3 regions of the Paenibacillus sp. FSL P4-0338 genome follow, and region 2 is predicted to be linked to each of the others. Evidence: predicted binding sites of a transcription regulator. Region 2 holds the regulator's gene; each other region holds the start of a gene.
What was found. Region 2 encodes Rex, which represses fermentation and respiration genes when NADH is low (regulators of the CRP and FNR family bind a similar motif). Its sites were predicted from a motif close to TTGTGAAATATTTCACAA; they were not measured.
Positions count from the first base shown of each region.

Region 1 (6,929 bases), on a different contig from region 2:
ATTGTACTGGAAATCTATACGGAGAACGCGATTGTGCGTGTTCCGAATGAATCGCTGGAAGGCACCTTACAAGACTTCTATTTCCGGCTGGTGCCGGTGAGAAGTGCAACAGAGCGGAATGAAATCGAGAAAAGAGCCACGCTCGAAGCTGTGGTCCGTGAAGTGGCCAAGGACAACAAAATCGAAGTGGTCGCCAGACCGATGACCATCGAGACGAACCTGTCCAGCCGCGCAGTAACCCTGATTCTGCCGCTAAGAGATGTGAAGCTGCCTGCGAATGAAGCGGCGCGTAATGCATTCCTGGCACAGCTCGGTATTTTCATTGAACATACCGACGGCACGAAAGAGGTTGTCAAAGGCAAAGCGGTTACCTATAAAGAGGGACTGCTTGGACTGGAATTCTCGGTAAGCAAATTCAGTACCTTTACGATTATCAACTTCAATAATCAGTCGCCTGCTACGCATGTATCCTATATCGTTGGCTTCCCGGATGGCGAATTCAAGCCGGACGATCGGGTAACGCGCTCGCAGATGGCACTCATGCTTGCCCGGAATCTGGGCTATGATGCTAGTGCGGCTGTAGGCAATCCTCCCTTCCCGGATGTCGCTGTCCGTCATTATGCGGCAGCAGCCATTGCCTTTGTGAATACACAGGGCTTGATGAAGGGTGATCCGGCCGGGAAATTCCGGGGGAATGCACCGATTACGAGAGCAGAGATGGCCGCTGCTGCTGCCAACTACCTGAAGCTTGCAGTACCGGCAGATGGTAAGTCCAGCATGAGCGACACCACCGGACATTGGGCACAAGGCGTCATTGAAGCCAATGTGAAGGCGGGCTTGCTCAAAGGCTACCCGGACGGCAGCTTCAAGCCGAATGCTTATCTGACCCGTGCGGAAGCTGTAGTCATTGTTAATCAGATGTTTGGCCGCGGTCCGCTCCATGGAGCAGATGCGGTGAAATTCCCGGATGTCTCCAAGAATCATTGGGCCTACCTGGATATCCAGGAGGCTGTCATCGACCATCAGTACCGGGTCGACAGTGAACAGAAGGAACAACGGGTTACAGAATAAATGGATAGGGGTTGGAGGAGAGATCATTCTCCTCCAACCCCTAAATCATTAAATTTGAAGTATAATGGTTATAACACCTTACCGATTTCCAGCTGCGAAGGAGATCCGAATGAGAGCAATCCTGATTGACGATGAAGAATTGGCACTAAAGGCTTTGGAACGCCAATTGCATGCACTTGGTGATTTTGAGATTATCGGCAAATATACCGATCCGCTGCTAGGGCAGCAAAAGGTGGAGGAGACCGAGGCCGACATTGTGTTTCTCGATATCCATTTACCGGAGCTGAGCGGGATTGAGCTGGCGGAGAGGCTACTGGAGCGAAGACCCGATCTGCAGGTTGTATTCGTAACGGCATATGATAAGTATGCGATCAAGGCTTTTGAGCTGAATGCCCTGGACTATTTGCTTAAGCCGATTCATATGGACCGTCTGAAGCTTACAGTGCGGAGATTGAATGCTCAGCAGAAGCCTGGCCTGGCAGCCCGGGCAACGTCAGCGCAGACAAGCTGGAGGATGCTGATGCTCGATGCCTTCCGGATCTACGAAGGGAGTCAGGAGCTTCCGTCACTGCAATGGAGAACGGCGAAGGCGCAGGAAATCTTCTTTTATCTGCTGCATCATCGCGGCAAAGTGGTCAGTAAAGCGACTCTAATTGAGCTAATGTGGGCTGATTTTGATCCGGACAGGGCCTATCCGCAGTTATATACTGCTGTGTATCATATCCGCAAAATGCTGGAGCCTTTCAGCAGAGAACGGATTCTCCTGCAAAATACGGCGGACGGCTATCTGCTCAAGCTGGATGGGATCTGCCTGGACGTTGATGAGTTTGACCGCTTTATCCAAGCGGGGTTAGAGCTGTCGAATGACACACTGCCTGAATATGAACGAATCCTGAAGCTGTTCAAGAGCGAATATCTGGAGGGGTACGATTATGTGTGGGCGGAGCTTGAACGGCAAAGATTCCAGCTGCAGTGGATTCGGCTCAAGCTGAATCTGGTCCGCTGGTATATGGGGAATGCAGAATATGAACAGGCCTTCAAGCATATTGAACAGGTGTGCACCCGCTATCCGTTAGAGGAGCAAGCGCAATTATTGTACATGCAAATATCGGATAGCATGGGCTTTCATTTTCTGGTGCAAAGACAATATGTATTACTGGAAACGGTTATGGAAGCAGAGGTTGCGGAGAAACCGAGCCGGGAGATTGTCAAATGGTATAGGGATTGGGACAACAAGCGTCAAAAAGGGTGAATCCGTGGATTCATCCTTTTTGCCCTATCTAAATTATGATATATTTAATCTTGAATGAACTGGTTCTGCAAAGACCCGACGAAGGAGCACCCCATGACCCAATTTGTCTACAAGCAGATTATTGCTGACCTCAAAACGAAGATCTTTGCCGGGCAGTACGCCGATATGAAGCTGCCGGATGAGCGCAGTCTCAGCGAGGCGTATCAGGTTAGCCGCAGTACCATTAAGCGTGCGCTGATGAAGATGGAGAGCTCGGGCATTATTTTCAAGAAACGCGGCTCCGGCACCTTCATCAATCCGCTATACATAAAGAACGATTCGATCTTCAATTACGAGGGCTCTAACCTGGGGGTGTCGGATAACTTCCAGATGCACGGCAAGAAGCCGGAGATCAAGGTGCTGAGCTTCGAGGTCATCCGGCCCACGGAGGAGCTTCAGCGGGATTTGTTCCTGATGCCCCATGATTTCGTGTATAAGATCGTGCGTCTGCGTCTGTTTGAAGGTGCGCCCTTCATGATTGAGACGGGATATATTCCGATCAAAATTGTGCAAAATCTCGACCAGACGATTATCGAGGGCTCGATTTTTCATTATCTGGAGGAGTCGCGCAATCTGGCGGTGACTAAATCCTTTTTGTCTATTTTTGCCGAGCCTTCGCTGCCGAATGACCAGGAGCTGCTCCATCTGAAGGAGAATGAACCTGTAGGGATTATGGAAGGAATCTTCTTCCTGGATAACGGCACGCCGTTTGAATTCTCGCATATGCGCTTCCATTATGAGTATCTGAAGTTCAACACGTTCGTGTCTGTGCATTAACGGGTGGACGTTGTAAATAGCATAACTGAGGTATAGCAGGCCGGGAGGAGTCCCGGTCTTTTTGGCATCTTTTCGGACATAACAAATTAATCCATAAATATAAAAAAGAATATAATTTTGTGCGAATTTTGCAGCGAATTTCATACTATGTTCAAAATTTCACAATATTGGACCGTATTAATTTCTAAAAAGATTGAATTTCTGAAATGCCGATGTATGATGTAACTGTAGAAGTGATACATTCAAAATACAAAGAAAAAGATTAGGGAGTGGAAGACATGGGATTAACAATCGAACAGGTGGATTATTCCTCGAAAACGTATCTGGAAAAGCTTGACGCTTACTGGCGTGCAACGAACTACATCTCCGTAGGCCAGCTTTATTTGAAGGATAATCCGTTGTTAAGAGAACCGCTGAAGGATGCAGATGTCAAAGTGAAGCCGATCGGACACTGGGGCACCATCCCTGGGCAGAACTTTATCTATGCGCACCTGAACCGTGTAATCACTAAATATGATCTCAACATGTTCTATATTGAAGGCCCGGGCCATGGCGGCCAGGTGATGGTATCGAACTCTTATCTGGACGGAAGCTACACTGAAATCTACCCCCAGATCACCCAAGACATCCCTGGTCTGAAAAAGCTGTTCAAGCAATTCTCTTTCCCTGGCGGTGTAGCCTCCCATGCTGCTCCTGAAACACCTGGATCCATTCACGAAGGCGGCGAACTGGGTTACTCCCTGTCGCACAGCGTGGGTTCGATTCTCGATAACCCTGATCTGATCTCTGCAGTAGTTGTAGGTGACGGCGAAGCAGAAACCGGCCCTCTGGCCGCTTCCTGGCTGTCCAACCGGTTCATCAACCCGATTACAGACGGTGCTGTATTGCCGATTCTGCATTTGAACGGCTTCAAGATCAGCAACCCTACCATCCTCTCCCGGATGAGCAGAGAAGAATTGACCGCATATTTTGCCGGAAATGGCTGGGAAGCATTCTTCGTAGAAGGCGAGAACCCGGATCTGATGCACCCGGAAATGGCGAAGGTGCTGGATACGATCGTAGAGAGAATTGCCGCAATCCAGAAGAATGCCCGTGAAAATAACGATACTAAACGCCCTGTATGGCCGATGCTGGTCTTCCGTACGCCTAAGGGCTGGACTGGTCCCAAAGCATGGGACGGCGTGCCGAATGAAGGCTCCTTCCGTGCCCACCAGGTGCCGATTCCGGTTGATCAGAAGAACATGAAGCATGCTCCGGCATTGCTTGAATGGCTGAACAGCTACAGACCTGAAGAATTGTTCGATGAGAACGGCCGTCTGAACGCGGATCTGGCTGAGCTGCTGCCAACCGGCGACAGACGTATGGGGATGAACCCTGTAACGAATGCCGGCAAGCTGATCAAAGACCTGCACAAGCCGAATTTCCGCAACTACGCCCTGGATAATTCCGTTCCGGGTCAAGTGATCGCACAGGATATGGCCGTGCTGGGGAAATACCTGAAAGAGGTTGTTACGCTCAACGAAGAGAACCGCAACTTCCGGATTTTTGGACCGGATGAGACTATGTCTAACCGTCTGGGACCTGTATTCGAAGTGACCAAGCGCCAATGGATGGATGCCATTCAGGAACCGCAGGATGAATTCCTTGCTCCATACGGCCGTGTCATTGACTCCCAGTTGTCTGAGCATCAGGCGGAAGGGATTCTGGAAGGGTATGTCCTGACTGGGCGCCACGGATTCTTCGCCAGCTATGAAGCGTTCCTGCGCGTGGTTGACTCGATGATTACCCAGCACTTCAAGTGGCTGCGTAAGGCGACAGATCAGACCTGGAGAGAAGATATTCCTTCCCTGAACGTGATCGCCACATCGACCGTATTCCAGCAGGACCATAACGGTTATACCCACCAAGATCCGGGTCTGCTCGGCCATCTGGCTGACAAGAAGCCTGAATTCATCCGTGAGTATCTGCCGTCCGATGCGAACAGCTTGTTGGCTGTCTTCGACACGATCCTGAATGACCGTCAGAAGATCAACCTGATTGTATCCTCCAAGCATCCGCGTCCGCAGTGGTTCTCGGCCGACGAAGCTCAGGAGCTGGTAACTAAAGGCCTCAAGATCATTGACTGGGCCAGCACCGACAAAGGCGGAGAGCCGGATCTCGTCATCGCTTCTTCGGGTACAGAACCAACTATGGAAGCCTTGGCTGCCATCTCGATCCTGCATGAGAAGCTGCCTGAGCTGAAGATCCGTTACATTAACGTAGTCGATCTGCTGAAGCTGAGAAGTCAGAAGCTTGATCCGCGCGGCTTGTCTGACGAGGAGTTTGATCAATTTTTCACAAAAGATAAACCGGTCATCTTCGCCTTCCACGGCTATGAAGGCCTGATCAAAGACCTGTTCTTCGACCGCCATAACCATAACCTGCATGTGCATGGTTACCGCGAGAATGGCGACATCACTACACCGTTCGATATGCGTGTCCTCAACCAGATGGACCGCTTCGACCTCACGAAGGAAGCTGTGCTGAGCCTGCCGGAAGCAAGCAAATACCAGTCCATCGCTGACGAGATGGATGCCATCGTGCAGAAGCATCATGCATACATCCGCGAAGAAGGCATTGACCTTCCAGAGGTTGAGAACTGGGTATGGAAGGCTTTGAACTAGGCTTTAGATGATAGTGTTATTTCATTGATAATATAGAAGGCTTCAATCAGGGAGCGCTCCGGTTAGTCATGTTGATGGCTGCGGGGCGCTTTTTGTATCCGATGATTGAAGTTGGATGTCCGGGATCGATGAGGTCTTCGGCGCTTCCGGCTGCAATGCTCTCTTCCGCTGCCCCGCAGAAAGTACAGGCACACCGCCCCTTCCATTCATCTCCACCATGTGCTTCCAGTAGCGCTTCGGCATCAGTGAGGAACGCAGCCGGTCGTTGTAGCGCTCCTTGATGCCGATGGCATTGTAGAAGCCAGTCCATAAGCGGCGGTACGCTTCCTCCGTCTCATCGGGCTCGGGCGGGGTCCAGCCGTTTAACGGCACGATGGCCTCCCGTCCGGGCTCATGAATCAGCGCAGCTCCGTGCGTCTGATCGTAGATCATGAAGCTCTCCCCCTGGAACCGGTCGCAGAAATGCTCCTGGATCACAGGCAGCACATAGCCCTGCGGTTCAATGACTGCGGCCATGACCGGTCCGTATACGGAGAAGCGGACGAAGCCTGTATACAGATGCGCTTCATGCCGGAGCTGCTGTACGGCCTTCATTAGTGTGTTCACCGTGTCGTCGGCCAGCATATTCATCACCTTGCGGCCATGCTGGAAGCCGAGATACAGGAAGTTCAACAGCAGCATTTCCTTCTCGGGAGCGCAGCTCCAGAAGCCCAGACGCACCAGTTCTTCGGCTTCCCGGCTGATCCGCAGCGGCAGGGATTTCAGTACCCGTGCTGCCTTGTCCTTGTCAGTCTCGATCCATTTGGCCTCCAGCAACAGCCCCTGCTCTGCATCTGCGGAATGTATCGTTAACGGAGTCTCCTTCCAGGCATAGCTCTCGAACACACAGCACAGCAGGCCCTCGAAGCTTCCATCATAGGTATACGCCAGTGCGGACGGCTTGAACATCAGGCCTTCGCCCCCTTCTTGAGCAGGTTCCAACTATCTGCTGCCGGAAGTGCTGACAGGTTGAAGTCGTCGAACAGCGTGAGTTGCTCCACCTGCGGCTGCTGGAGAGCGAGCTGCTCCCCGGACATGAGTGAGCGAAGCAGGGTGTGCTCGCTTACCTTCAGTCCCTCCAGCGGTTT
Region 1 is NZ_JBBOCG010000002.1:129,242-136,170, forward strand. Features, by position in the region: gene MKZ07_RS24670 (S-layer homology domain-containing protein) at 1-1,071, shown strand, start outside; gene MKZ07_RS24675 (response regulator) at 1,181-2,323, shown strand; gene MKZ07_RS24680 (GntR family transcriptional regulator) at 2,417-3,139, shown strand; gene MKZ07_RS24685 (phosphoketolase family protein) at 3,418-5,802, shown strand; gene MKZ07_RS24690 (TIGR03915 family putative DNA repair protein) at 5,869-6,750, opposite strand; gene MKZ07_RS24695 (putative DNA modification/repair radical SAM protein) at 6,750-6,929, opposite strand, start outside.
Region 1: MKZ07_RS24685 (phosphoketolase family protein) is a predicted target of Rex. The motif match lies at 3,287-3,304, and genes of this name have one in related genera.

Region 2 (6,929 bases):
TAACATGAGAGTCATCCGAACGATTGCTGAACTGCGCGAAGCGCTTGAATATATGCGTCAGGGGGGCCATGGCCCTGTTGGTTTTGTACCCACCATGGGATATTTGCACGAAGGACATGCCAGTCTGCTGCGTAAGGCAGGGGAGAAGAGCGGCACGGTGGTGATGAGTATTTTTGTCAATCCGCTGCAGTTTGGCCCGAATGAGGACTTCGCTTCCTATCCACGGGATGAACAGCGGGATCTGGAGCTGGCTGAACGTGAAGGTGCGGACCTGGTGTTCATCCCTAGTGTTGAAGAGATGTATCCGCAGCCGATCCGTACAGGCGTATCGGTCTCCGCGCTTACCACACAGCTCTGCGGCGCTTCGCGTCCGGGACATTTTGACGGGGTAACTACTGTGGTCAGCAAGCTGTTCCATATCGTGCAGCCGGATTACGCCTTTTTCGGACTGAAGGATGCCCAGCAGGTAGCTGTTCTCCGCCGGATGGTGTCTGATCTTAACATGAACGTGGACATCATCGCCTGTCCTATTGTGCGCGAGGAAGACGGGCTGGCGCTCAGCTCCCGTAATGTCTATCTGAGCAGCGAGGAGCGCAGACAGGCGCTGGTATTATCGCGTTCCCTGCGCGAAGTGCGCCAGGCTATGGAAGAGGGCGGCATCCGTACGGTAGATGAAGCACGCGGTCTGCTGGTCTCGGTCATTTCTGAATCGCCGTTTGCGGTCATTGATTATGCGGAGATTCTAACCTTCCCTGATCTGGAAAAGCTGGAAGGCGCCAGCAGGCTGACGGAAGCGGGCGGAGAGGTTATAATGGCTCTGGCTGTGAAGTTCGGCAGAACCCGTCTGATTGATAATAATGTATTTATTCCTAAGGAGGCGCACGCTCTTGTTTAGACATATGATGAAATCCAAGATCCACCGGGCAACGGTCACCGAAGCCAATCTCAATTATGTGGGCAGCATTACCATTGATGAGGATCTGATGGAAGCCGCAGACCTGCTGGAGAACGAGAAGGTGCAGATCGTGGATAATAATAATGGTTCCCGTCTGGAGACTTATGTCATTCCAGGTCCGCGCGGCAGCGGCGTCATTTGTCTGAACGGGGCAGCAGCTCGTCTGGTACAGCCCGGCGATACCGTGATTATTATTTCCTACGCTGTGGTGTCCTCAGAAGAGCTGGCAGCGCATAAGCCGACGGTGGTGTTCGTTGATGAAGGCAACAAGCCGGTGAAGCTGGCGGATCATGAGATTCACGCTACAATTGCCTGAAGTCCGCGCTTTGAGCCATGTAATCAATGGCAGGGATGAAGACACCTGTACTTGCTAAAAATGAAGGAAGGCAAGCTTAAGCTGACTTCATTATCAGTAAGGGTGGGATGTCCGGTGTTTCAACATTTATTTGCTGAGATGAACAAGATGCTCCAGGAGATCAAAACCGACTATCCTACTGCGGAGGGTGCCCGCCGAAGCGATCTTTTATCCAAGTATAATATGCTCCACCGAATCAGTGATAATGTAATGGATGAGTGGCTGCTCTTCGCCGAGAAGCTGAGCGAGTTCCGGGAACAGGCCGATTTCCAGGGTCCGCCAGAGGAGTTGCCGGAAGAGGAAGCGCCCGAGCTTGGGATGGATGCTTTTGTCAGGGGCCAGGGCTATTACAAGCTGCTGATGTACCGCAAGTGCATTGAACAGTTCAGGGAGGTTACGGCACAATATCCGGATAGCCTCGCTGCCCGCCTGTATCTGGCCATGGCTTATCTGCAGGAAGGTGAAGGCGAGATTGCCTGGGGACATCTGGATCACATGCTGGGCCTGATCCGTGAGGTGAAGCTGAAGGCGATGATCTATAATGCGCTGGGCTGTATCCGTGCTTCCCAGGAACGCTTTAATGAAGCCAGTGAGCTGTTTAGCCTGTCGCTGCTGCATGACCCGGATCTGCCGGAGCCGAATGTGAATCTGGAGGTATGCCGCAGACGGGGCGGGAAGCTGGAGTTTGGCCATCAGCTGGTTTCGCTTTTATAACTTTTTCCCGGTTCCTTTAGGCGATGCGCCCCACCACTTTCTGGGGTGTGCATCGCCTTTTTTCGTAACTTCTGTTATGCTGATAAAGAGTCTCAAGTGAAAGGGAATAGAACTTATAATGAAATTTGCCGTGCTTGATTTTGAAACTACGGGAACCCAATCTGTGGGAGAAATCATCCAGGTTGGCCTTGCCATTATAGAAGAAGACGGGACGATCTCCCGGGTGTATGGTTCCTACGTCAAGCCCGGAGCACCCATTCCTCCTTTTATTACGGGCCTGACCGGAATTACAGACAGTGATGTACAGGATGCGCCAGAGCTTGATGAGATGATGATGGAGCTGGTGCCGCTGCTGGATGATGTCGTCCTCGTCGGACACAATGTAGCGTTTGATTTTCATTTTTTGCAGAATGCGCTGGACCGCTGCGGCTACCTGCCGTTTCAGGGGCGGATTCTGGATACCATCGATTTTCTCAAAATATGCTTTCCCTCGCTGAGCACCTATCAGCTAGGCGCGGTAAGCAGCCACTTCGGCATTACGCATGACCGTCCCCATCAGGCTGACAGTGATGCGCTTGCCACGGCTATTGTGCTGCTTAAATGTCTGGAAGAGCTGCACAGTCTGCCGCTGTTGACTATTCAGCGGCTGAATGAGCTGTTCGCAGACGAAGACAGTGATTTGGCCTGGTATTTCGACGGTCTGCTGCGGGAGCGGGAGATGGAGACCTTTCAGCCGGAAGGAGAGCTGAGCTTCTACCGCCAGCTTGCGCTGGCTGTGGGGGATTGGGCAGAGTTGGCAACGCCCCGGGAGGAAGGAAACGTCAATCCGCTGGAGAATATTACCTTTGAAGAGTATATGGATGAGGTAACGAAGCGGCTGAAGGCTGTTCTTCCACAGTATGAGAGCCGTGAGGCCCAGGAGCTGATGATCCATGAGGTCATTACAGCGCTTGAGAAGGACAAGCATCTGCTGATTGAAGCGGGAACCGGCACCGGCAAGTCGCTGGGTTACCTGCTTCCGGCCATCTACCATAGTGTGAAAAGTGATCAAAAGGTGATGGTCAGCACTCATACCATTAACCTTCAGGACCAGTTGCGTGAGCGGGATATCCCACTCTTAACCAGCGTTGTGCCGTTCCCGTTCAAGGCCTCCATCTTTAAGGGAAGAGGGCACTATTTGTGTCTGCGCAAGTTCGAACATAGAATGAATAAAAAGGACTTTACGAGTCCAAGAGAAGAAGCGCTCACCGCTGCGCAAATGCTTGTCTGGCTGACCCAGACGACGACCGGCGATGATGAGGAGCTTAACTTAAGCGGACGGGGCGGCGATTTCTGGGAGACTGTAGCCAGTGATACCGACTCCTGCCTGGGACGGGCTTGTCCCTGGTTCCGCAAATGCTATTACCACCGGGCCAAGCATGAAGCCGGGATCTCTGATGTGGTGGTCACCAATCACTCCAAGCTGTTCGCAGATGTCAAAGCCGGGCATCAGCTACTTCCGGCTTACGATCATCTTGTGATTGATGAAGCCCATCATCTGGAAGATATTGCCGGCAAGCATCTTGGCATGCAGATGAAATATTTCACATTCGCCCATACCCTCACCCGCCTCTATAAGGATAGCCGGAGCGGGCAGCTGCCTGCCCTCCGCCAGAGTCTGCAGTCTTCGGGCAGTGAGCAGGCTTCCGAATGGAGCGGCGTGATCGACCGGATCTATCCCGATCTGCTGACGGTGAAGGAATCTTGGGATGCGCTCAGCGACCGGCTCTTCAGCCTGCTGCCCGAGCGCAGCGATGCCGGAGCCGGTGAAGCAGGCCAGCTGGTGGCCCGCCTGCAGCCGGGCAAGAAGCCGAAGGATTGGGAGGAGTTGGCGGCCCTTGAGAATACGCTGAACCTCAGTCTGAGCGATATCATCCGCAAGGGTGACAAGATGCTCAGTGAGATGCGTGACACGGACAGCCAATCCTCCTCGGACAGTCTTGTGACCGATATCGGCGGGTTATTTAAGGATCTGGCATCCATTAGAGAGCAGATCCGCTTCTTCATGGGCCTGAACGATGAGAATATCGTGTATTGGCTGGAGGGAAGCGGTAATTATAAAGGCAAGTCGCTGCAAATGTATGCCGTTCCTGTAGATGTCAGTACCCAGCTCAGGGAGCTGTTCTTCGACAAGAAGAAGAGTATTGTCCTGACCTCGGCCACCTTATCCGTGGATAAGTCCTTCCAGTTCATGATCGATAACCTGGGCCTTGGTGAAGCTGCGGAGCAGGGGCGTCTGATGACAGCGCTGCTTCCGTCGCCGTTTAAATACCGGGAGCAGGCTCTGCTGGTCATTCCCCGCGACTTCCCGAGCGTCAAGGGAAGTATAGGGGATGCCCGTTTTGTGGACACGCTTGTTCATTCCCTCGCCGAGACTGCTGTAACTACACGAGGGCGAATGCTGGTGCTGTTCACCTCCTACAAGATGCTGCGCCAGGTCTATGACCCGCTGAAGGAGGCGCTTGCCTCCCAGGATATCGCGGTGCTCGGACAAGGTGTGGAGGGCGGCAGCCGGAGCAAGCTGATCCGCCGCTTCCAGGACAGCCCGGCTTCGGTCCTGCTCGGTACCAGCAGTTTCTGGGAAGGGGTAGATATTCCGGGAGAAGCATTGACCTGCCTGGCGATTGTCAGACTGCCGTTCCAGCCGCCGAATCACCCGCTGGCAGAAGCGAAGTCGGAGCTGCTTCAGGCACAGAAGAAGAACCCGTTCATGAAGCTGTCCGTGCCGCAGGCAGTCATCCGCTTCAAGCAGGGCTTCGGGCGGCTGGTCCGCACGGCGCAGGACCGGGGCATCGTAATTGTGTACGATACTAGAGTAATTGAATCGCATTACGGAAAGTACTTCCTGTATTCACTCCCCGGTCCCAAGATGGAGCATATGCTCACCGAGCAGATGGTCCCGAGAATTGCCGAATGGCTGGAAGACGGCGGGGTTTCCTAATTCATCTGCTATTGCTATTATTAATAAGTCATGATTAACCTGAAGATCCGTTCCCGCCCTGTCCTGCCGATCCGGCAGGCGGGGGGCACGGTTGCTATAATTGAACGGGTATAACACAACTATTAAGGAGGAGAATACATGAAATCGGATAAAATATCGGAGGCCGTCGTGCGCAGGCTCCCAGTGTACCTGCGTTTCCTGAACGATCTCCAAAAACGTGAAATCTCCACAGTCTCTTCTCAGGAGCTGGGCCAGAAGCTTGATCTGAATCCCGCCCAGATCCGTAAGGATTTGGCTTACTTCGGTGATTTTGGCAGGAAGGGTATCGGCTACGATGTATCCTATCTAATTGAGAAGATTCGCCATATCCTGAAGCTTGACCAGCAAATTAATGTTGCACTGGTTGGAGCCGGTAATCTCGGTCATGCCTTGTCTAACTACAACGCTTACTTGAAGGATACGATGAAGATTACTGCGATCTTCGATGCCTACCCGCCGAAGGTGGGCCAGCAGATCAACTCGCTGGTTGTGCAGCCGATGGAGGAGTTAAGCAGCACAATCCGCTCGCAGGGCATCCGCATCGGGATTATTACCGTACCTGACAGCGAAGCCCAGAATGTAGCTGATATTCTTGTGGACTCCGGCATTGAGGCGATTCTGAACTTCGCACCGGTTATTCTCAAGACGCCTGCCAATATCCGGATTCATGCCGCAGATTTCACCACAGATCTGCAGAGCCTGGCCTATTATTTGCATGATGGAAAGGATGAGGCAGAAGATGAGCAGTAAGATCACGATAATCAAGAACGGGCACTTCCTGGTTCCGGGCAGCGACAAGCCGGTTCTAAGCGGGTATATGACCCTGGAGAATGATCTGATTACTTACATAGGTGAAGCTGAGCCGGTAGTGGAGGATGGCGCTCAGGTCGTAGACGGCAGCCGTCTGCTGTTCATGCCGGGTCTGGTCAATACCCATGGGCATACGGCCATGTCACTGCTGCGCGGATACGGCGACGATATGGTGCTTCAGACTTGGCTGCAGGAGAAGATGTGGCCGATGGAAGAGAAATTCACTGGTGATGATGTATATTGGGGAACCTCGTTGTCCGTACTGGAAATGCTGAAGGGCGGCACAACCACCTTCCTCGATATGTATGATCATATGGACCGGGTAGCGGAAGTAACGGAGCAGTCCGGTATTCGTGCGGTGCTGATGCGCGGCGTAATTGGGCTGTGCCCGGAAGAGGTACAGCAAGCAAAGCTCGCTGAGGCGGTTGCTTTTGCCCGTAACTGGCACGGCAAGGCTGACGGCAGAATTACAACTATGCTCTCACCGCACGCTCCGTACACCTGTCCTCCAGAGTTTTTCATGAAGTTTGTGCAGGCTGCCCATGATCTGGACCTGCCGATGCATACCCATATGTCCGAGACGCGCCATGAAGTGGAGCAGAACGTGGCTGACTACGGCCTTCGTCCGGTCGCACATCTGGAGAAGCTGGGGATGTTCACCCGTCCTTCGCTCATTGCCCACGGGGTTCATCTGAACGATGAAGAGATCGGGATTCTGGCCCGCTATAACGTTGGCGTGTCGCATAACCCCGGCAGTAACCTGAAGCTGGCCAGCGGGGTTGCACGTGTTCCTGAGCTGCTGCGAGCCGGGGTTAAGGTCTCCCTGGGTACAGACGGCGCGGCAAGCAACAACAATCTGGATATGTTCGAAGAGATGAGGCTGGCGGCTCTGATCCACAAGGGCGTAAGCGGTGATCCTACAGCGGTACCGGCTCCTGAAGCGCTACTGATGGCCACGGAATACGGGGCTCAGTCTATTTTCCTAAGCGGGGTAGGCCGGCTTGCAGCAGGAATGAAGGCCGACTTCATCGCGCTTGATATTGACCAGCCGCATTTGCTGCCGCATACCGATCTGC
Region 2 is NZ_JBBOCG010000001.1:2,559,874-2,566,802, reverse strand. Features, by position in the region: gene panB (3-methyl-2-oxobutanoate hydroxymethyltransferase) at 1-3, shown strand, start outside; gene panC (pantoate--beta-alanine ligase) at 5-895, shown strand; gene panD (aspartate 1-decarboxylase) at 888-1,271, shown strand; gene MKZ07_RS11325 (hypothetical protein) at 1,386-2,024, shown strand; gene dinG (ATP-dependent DNA helicase DinG) at 2,143-5,004, shown strand; gene MKZ07_RS11315 (redox-sensing transcriptional repressor Rex) at 5,143-5,793, shown strand; gene MKZ07_RS11310 (amidohydrolase) at 5,783-6,929, shown strand, end outside.

Region 3 (6,929 bases), 230 kb from region 2:
GAATAGCCAGTCGTTTCTGCTTGTCTGCCCCAACCTGAGTATGACGAATCGTCATCTCGAAAGGCTCCGCACTGGCAGGTTCTTCAGTGGCTGCCGCGTTGGTGGCTGCCGCCTCTTTCGTCGCCGCCGGCTCTGTCGTTGCAGCCGCATTGTTCTTGTTGCCTCCACAGCCTGCCAGCAGCGCTGAGCTTACGAACATCAGGGACAACAGCAGTGTTAGACTTTTTCTCATTACGGGTGACCCTCCCTATTTAATGATTTCCCTTACAATTCTAATTATAGAAAAACATATTTGTAATCGTAAGGTTAAGATTTATCTTCAATAGGGATAAAATCCTCTAATGAAAGCGAATTCAGTCAGGTTTTCTGACATACAAAAAAGCGAAACTCCTCAGAATAGAAGCTCCGCTTTCGATAATTATTATATTTATTTAGACCAATGCAGACTCTTTACGCCCCTCTTCAATCAGCCGGTACGCACGCTGCACTTCTTCATCGGAAGGTGACTCCACCCCTTCAAGCTCATAGGGACGGCCAAGCTCTTTCCATTTGTAGATTCCCATTACGTGATAAGGCAGAATTTCAAACTTCTCCACTCCATTTAAGGTGCCAATGAACCGGCCGAGATTCTGTAAATCCTCTTCTTTATTATGAATGCCGGGAACATAAACATGGCGAATCCACATTTTACGGTTATTATCAGATAACCAGCGGGCCAGCTTCAAAGTACGGTCGTTGGACTTGCCGGTTAGTTTGATGTGCGCTTCATCATCAATATGCTTCAGATCCAAGAGCACCAAGTCGGTAACATCCAGCAGATCGCTGATTTTCGATCCATCATTATAGCCGTTAGTATCAAGCGTGGTATGCAGATTCCAGCGTTTCTTCACCTCGGTGAACAGTTGCTTCACGAATTGCGCCTGGAGGGTTGGTTCACCGCCGGATACGGTTAGCCCGCCGCCGGACGATTTATAATAATTCAGGTAAGGCTCAATTTCCGCCAGCACTTCCTCGACGGTCATTTCCTTGCCTTCATTCAATTCCCATGTATCCGGGTTGTGGCAATACTGACACTTGAGCAGGCAGCCCTGCATAAAAAGCACGAAGCGGATACCCGGGCCATCCACCGTACCAAACGTTTCCAAAGAGTGGATATGTCCTTTAAGCATGAGATGTCATCCTTTCAAAAAAACTTAAAATTTTAACCACTTTCAGACAAGAGTGTACCGCCCTCTTGCAAGGGCGGCAGCTCTTAATTCATTTCAGTTCTTGTAGAACAAGAATGCATCTTACATGGAATCGTGGAATGTACGGTTGATAACATCCATCTGTTGTTCACGGGTCAGCTTGATGAAGTTAACAGCATAGCCGGATACGCGAATGGTCAACTGTGGATAGTTCTCTGGGTGATCCATAGCGTCGAGCAGCTGCTCACGGTTAAATACGTTAACGTTCAAGTGCTGAGCGTTATTGTGGAAGTATCCGTCCATCATGAAGACCAGGTTGGACTTACGGGAATCTTCGTCTTTACCCAGTGCCTTAGGAACGATAGAGAAGGTATTCGAGATACCATCCTGTGCATCGGAGTAAGGAAGTTTGGCAACAGAGTTCAGGGATGCCAGGGCACCCTTCTTGTCGCGTCCGTGCATTGGGTTAGCACCAGGAGCGAATGGTTCGCCTTTTTTACGTCCGTCAGGAGTAGTACCAGTCTTTTTACCATATACAACGTTCGAAGTGATAGTCAGTACCGATTGAGTCGGCACAGCGTCACGATACGTTTTGTTTTTGCGGATCATCGACATGAAGGTTTCAACCAGTTCAACTGCGATGCCGTCAACAGCGTCGTCGTTGTTACCGTAGCAAGGGAATTCACCCTCAGTTTCAAAGTCGATAGCAATGCCTTCTTCGTTACGGATTGGCTTAACCTTAGCGTATTTGATTGCACTCAGGGAGTCAGCAGCAACGGACAGTCCGGCGATACCGCAAGCCATCGTACGCAGAATGTCGCGGTCATGCAGCGCCATTTCGATACGTTCGTAGGAATATTTGTCATGCATATAGTGAATGATGTTCAGCGTGTTGACATAAGTCTTAGCGAGCCATTCCATCATTGGTTTGAAGCGTTTCATTACTTCGTTGTAATCCAGATATTCAGAAGTGATCGCAGGATATTCAGGACCTACCTGAGCACCGGATTTCTCATCTTTACCACCATTGATTGCATACAGCAGAGCCTTAGCCAGGTTGGCACGGGCACCGAAGAACTGCATTTGCTTACCGATACGCATTGGGGATACGCAGCAGGCAATTGCATAATCTTCACCCCAGTATGGACGCATTACATCATCGTTCTCATATTGGATGGCGCTGGTTTCAATAGATACCTTGGCACAATATTTTTTGAAGCCTTCAGGCAGCTTCTCGGACCACAGTACAGTCAGGTTTGGTTCTGGTGCTGGTCCCAGATTGTACAGGGTATGCAGGAAGCGGAAGCTGTTCTTGGTTACGCGAGTTGTACCGTCTTCGGCCATACCACCGATGGATTCTGTCACCCAAGTAGGGTCACCGGAGAACAGGTCGTTATAGTCAGGCGTACGCAGGAATTTCACAATACGCAGCTTCATTACGAAATGGTCAACGATTTCTTGTGCTTGCTCTTCAGTCAGAGTACCTTCTTCAACGTCGCGTTGAACATAGATATCAAGGAAGGAAGATACGCGTCCCAAGGACATTGCCGCACCATTCTGTTCTTTAACAGCTGCCAGATAACCGAAGTATACCCATTGTGTAGCTTCTTTGAAGTTGACAGCCGGTTTGGAGATGTCCATACCATGAGCTGCAGCCATTTGTTTCAGTTCGCCCAGAGCACGCATTTGCTCGGACAGCTCTTCACGCAGACGGATAACATCTTCTGTCATGGAGTCTACTTCGAGTTCAGCCAGTTGCTGCTTCTTGTCTTTAATCAGGAAATCAATACCATACAGAGCAATACGGCGATAGTCGCCGATGATACGTCCGCGGCCATAAGCATCAGGAAGACCTGTGATTACGCCGGATTTACGCACAGCTCTCATATCTGGTGTATATGCATCAAATACGCCTTGGTTATGCGTTTTGCGGATGTTCGTGAACATGTCAACGATATTCTGCGGAAGCTCGAAGCCGTAAGCCTTAGTAGCATCGATCATCATCTTGATACCGCCGAACGGTTGGATGGAACGTCTGAAAGGCGCATCAGTCTGAACGCCGACAATCTGTTCCTTGTCCTTGTCAATGTAACCAGGAGCATGGGAAGTGATAGTGGAGACAGTATCGAGGGAAACGTCCCATACGCCGCCTCTTTCTCTTTCTTCCTTACTCAGCTGGGAGATAATCTTCCACAGTTCAGTAGTATTGCTGGTAGGACCTACGAGGAAATCTTCATTTCCTTCATAAGGCTTGATGTTCTTGGCAATAAAGTTATTAACGTCAACTTTCTTGGACCATGTGCCTTTTGTGAAATTTCTCCAGCCAGACTTAACCTCTTGTACTTCTTTTTCAATCACCGACATGCTAAATCCCTCCATTTATATTTAGTATATTTGTAGAGATCGCGGGCTTGAAGGTTAATCCCGTGTCTCGTGATCCCATGAGCTATGGTTGTTATAAAATTCACAATCGCATCTTCATAACCGGGACCGTTGTTTATATAAACATTTTAGTTTATTTTCTGAAAAAGGACTGTGACAAATATCACTCTTTCGGTGATATTTGTCACTTCCATCCAGTCCCATATTAACCTTTAACCTTATTCTTTGTCAGGCAACCGTTAATTAATTATCGAATTTGCCGTAGAATGCGTTGCGGTAAACATCAGCAAGCTCGGATACCAGCGGCATTTTAGGGTTGGCAGTTGTACATTGGTCTTCAAATGCACGGTCAGCCAGATAGTCTACACGGGATTCGAAGTCCTTAGGATCGAAACCAAGAGCCGAGAAGGATTCTTCGATGCCAAGTTTTTTGTTCATGTCGCGGATCGCATTGATCAGGCTGGTTACGCCTTCTTCGGTAGTGCGTGCTGGCAATCCCAGAATACGGGCAATTTCAGCATACCGTTCGTCAGCTACAAAGTGCGAATATTTAGGGAACGAAGCGAACTTCGTAGGCTTCTTGGCATTGTAACGGATAACATGCGGCATCAGGATTGCATTGGTGCGGCCATGCGCGGTGTGGTACTGTCCGCCCCATTTGTGCGCCAAGCTGTGGTTAATCCCCAGGAATGCATTGGCAAAGGCCATACCGGCAAGTGTCGATGCGTTGTGCATTTTCTCACGGGCCAGTTTGTCGCCTTGCAGTGCGGATTTCTCCAGCCACTGGAATACCAGCTGAATAGCTTTGATTGCCAGACCATCGGAATAGTCACTGGCCATTACAGATACATAAGCTTCGATTGCATGTGTCAATACGTCCATACCTGTATCGGCAACTGCTGTTCTTGGCAAGCTGTATACAAACTCAGGATCGATAATAGCTACGTCTGGAGTCAGCTCATAGTCAGCCAGCGGATACTTAGTATTATTACCCGTTGTCTTATCTGTGATAACTGCGAACGAGGTTACTTCGGAACCTGTACCGGAAGTTGTAGGAATCGCAACGAATTTCGCTTTGTTGCCGAGCTTAGGGAATTTATATACCCGTTTGCGGATATCCATGAACTTCTGCTTCAGGCCGTTGAAGTCTGCATCCGGATGTTCATAGAACAGCCACATTCCTTTGGCAGCATCCATAGGGGAACCGCCGCCGAGTGCGATGATGCAGTCCGGCTGGAATCTGTTCATCATTGCCGCACCTTTTTCTACAGTAGTTGTCGATGGATCTGGTTCAACTTCAGAGAACACTTCGATGGCTACTGGAGTCTGACGTTGACGCAGATAATGCTCAACTCTTTCAACATATCCGAGCTTCACCATCATAGGGTCAGTGATAATAGCTACGCGTGTAATATCAGGCATTTTGGCCAGGTACTGAGTGGACCCCTTCTCGAAGTAAATCTTGTCAGGTACTTTAAACCATTGCATATTCACGGTACGACGGTTCACCCTTTTCACGTTGATCAGATTGATGGCAGTCACGTTCTGCGATACCGAGTTGCGTCCGTAAGATCCGCAGCCCAGTGTCAATGAAGGGATATTAGTGTTATAAATATCACCGATTGCGCCGTGTGTGGATGGCGAGTTGACGAGAATACGTCCGGTCTGCAGACGGTTGGAGAACTTCATGATAACTTCTTCGTTGTTGGAATGGATAGCCGAGCTGTGGCCCATGCCGCCAAATTCAACGATTTGAGCTGCGCGTTCGATACCCTGGTCAGCATTCTTCACTTTGTAGCAAGCCAGAACCGGGCTCAACTTCTCAGCGGACAATGGATATTTAGTACCTACACCTTCAAGCTCAGCTACAAGGATCTTCGTTCCGGCAGGAACCTGAATGCCGCACATTTCAGCGATCTTCACAGCGGATTGGCCAACGATAGCCGGGTTAACCGCACATTTCTCTACGTTCATTGCGCCGCTGGTCAGCTTAGCCGCTTCTTCTTTGTTCACAAAGTAACAGCCGTTTGCAATCATTTTCTTCTTCACTTGATCGAAGATAGCTTCTTCAATGATGACAGCCTGCTCGGAAGCACAGATCATACCATTATCGAAAGTCTTCGACAGGATAAGGTCAGTTACAGCCTGATCAATGTCAGCACTCTTCTCAATGAAGGCAGGCACGTTACCAGGACCTACGCCAAGTGCCGGTTTGCCGCAGCTGTAAGCTGCTTTGACCATTGCCGATCCGCCGGTTGCCAGAATCAGTGCAACGTCCGGATTGTTCATCAATGCGTTTGTTTTGTCCATTGTAGGAAGCTCAATCCATTGGATGAAGTTCTCTGGTGCGCCGGCTGCTACGCCTGCATCATGCAGAATTTTGGCTGCTGCCGCACTACACTCTTGCGCTGACGGGTGGAAACCGAATATAATAGGGTTACGTGTCTTCGCGGAAATCAAAGCTTTAAACATTGTGGTGGATGTTGGGTTGGTAACCGGTGTGATACCCATAATGATTCCGACTGGTTCAGCAATTTTCTGGAAGCTGTCATAAGCGTTATCCTCAATAACGCCTACAGTCTTGTCGTACTTAATTCCGTGCCAGATATATTCAGTGGAGAAGATGTTCTTCGTAATTTTGTCTTCGTATACTCCGCGTCCTGTTTCTTCAACTGCCAGTTTTGCCAGGTACATATGCTTGTCGAGTCCGGCCAGCGCCATTGCATGAACGATTGTGTTTGTCTGCTCTTGATCCAGGCCCATGAACGCTTCGTGGGCTTTCTTTGCTTTATCCACCAAAACCTGAATATACTCTTCAGCGGTGGTTTGTTTCACTTGGGCGGCGACTTCGTTTTTAACTGCCATCTCCCTCGTCCTCCTGTCAATTTTTAGGTTGTTTCTTTCTATACATTTATCTTAGCACATCCTTTTCACCTTGTATAGTGAAATCTTTCACAAAGTTTAAAGTTTTTTTTGAGTTGTTTTCAAAGCGCTTTCATTCGATCATTTACCGGTATTTTTTCCATATTATATGCATTATTTAATTAATATTTGTCTATTCTGCGAACGCAATACGGTAGTCTGCAGCGTTAATGGCCCATCTTGCCTTGCAATGCCAGTTGGGCTTCGGTAATTTGCTCATGAATGCCAAGCCGTCACTTCAGTTCATCCACTGCTCTTCTATAGAATAAGTCTGACGGTGTGAATATAAATATAAATCTCAACTTTACAAGTGGAAACGGCTTTGCCGTCCTTTTAAAGGACGGTTCCGTTTCAGCGAGAAATAGAAGGATAATTTATCATGTGCAAAATATAAATTCTAGAGTAAAGGGCTGGTGCAACCCAGCCCCTCCTCATCAA
Region 3 is NZ_JBBOCG010000001.1:2,794,253-2,801,181, forward strand. Features, by position in the region: gene MKZ07_RS12490 (extracellular solute-binding protein) at 1-232, opposite strand, end outside; gene pflA (pyruvate formate-lyase-activating protein) at 432-1,169, opposite strand; gene pflB (formate C-acetyltransferase) at 1,290-3,551, opposite strand; gene adhE (bifunctional acetaldehyde-CoA/alcohol dehydrogenase) at 3,813-6,434, opposite strand.
Region 3: pflB (formate C-acetyltransferase) is a predicted target of Rex. The motif match lies at 3,640-3,657, and genes of this name have one in related genera.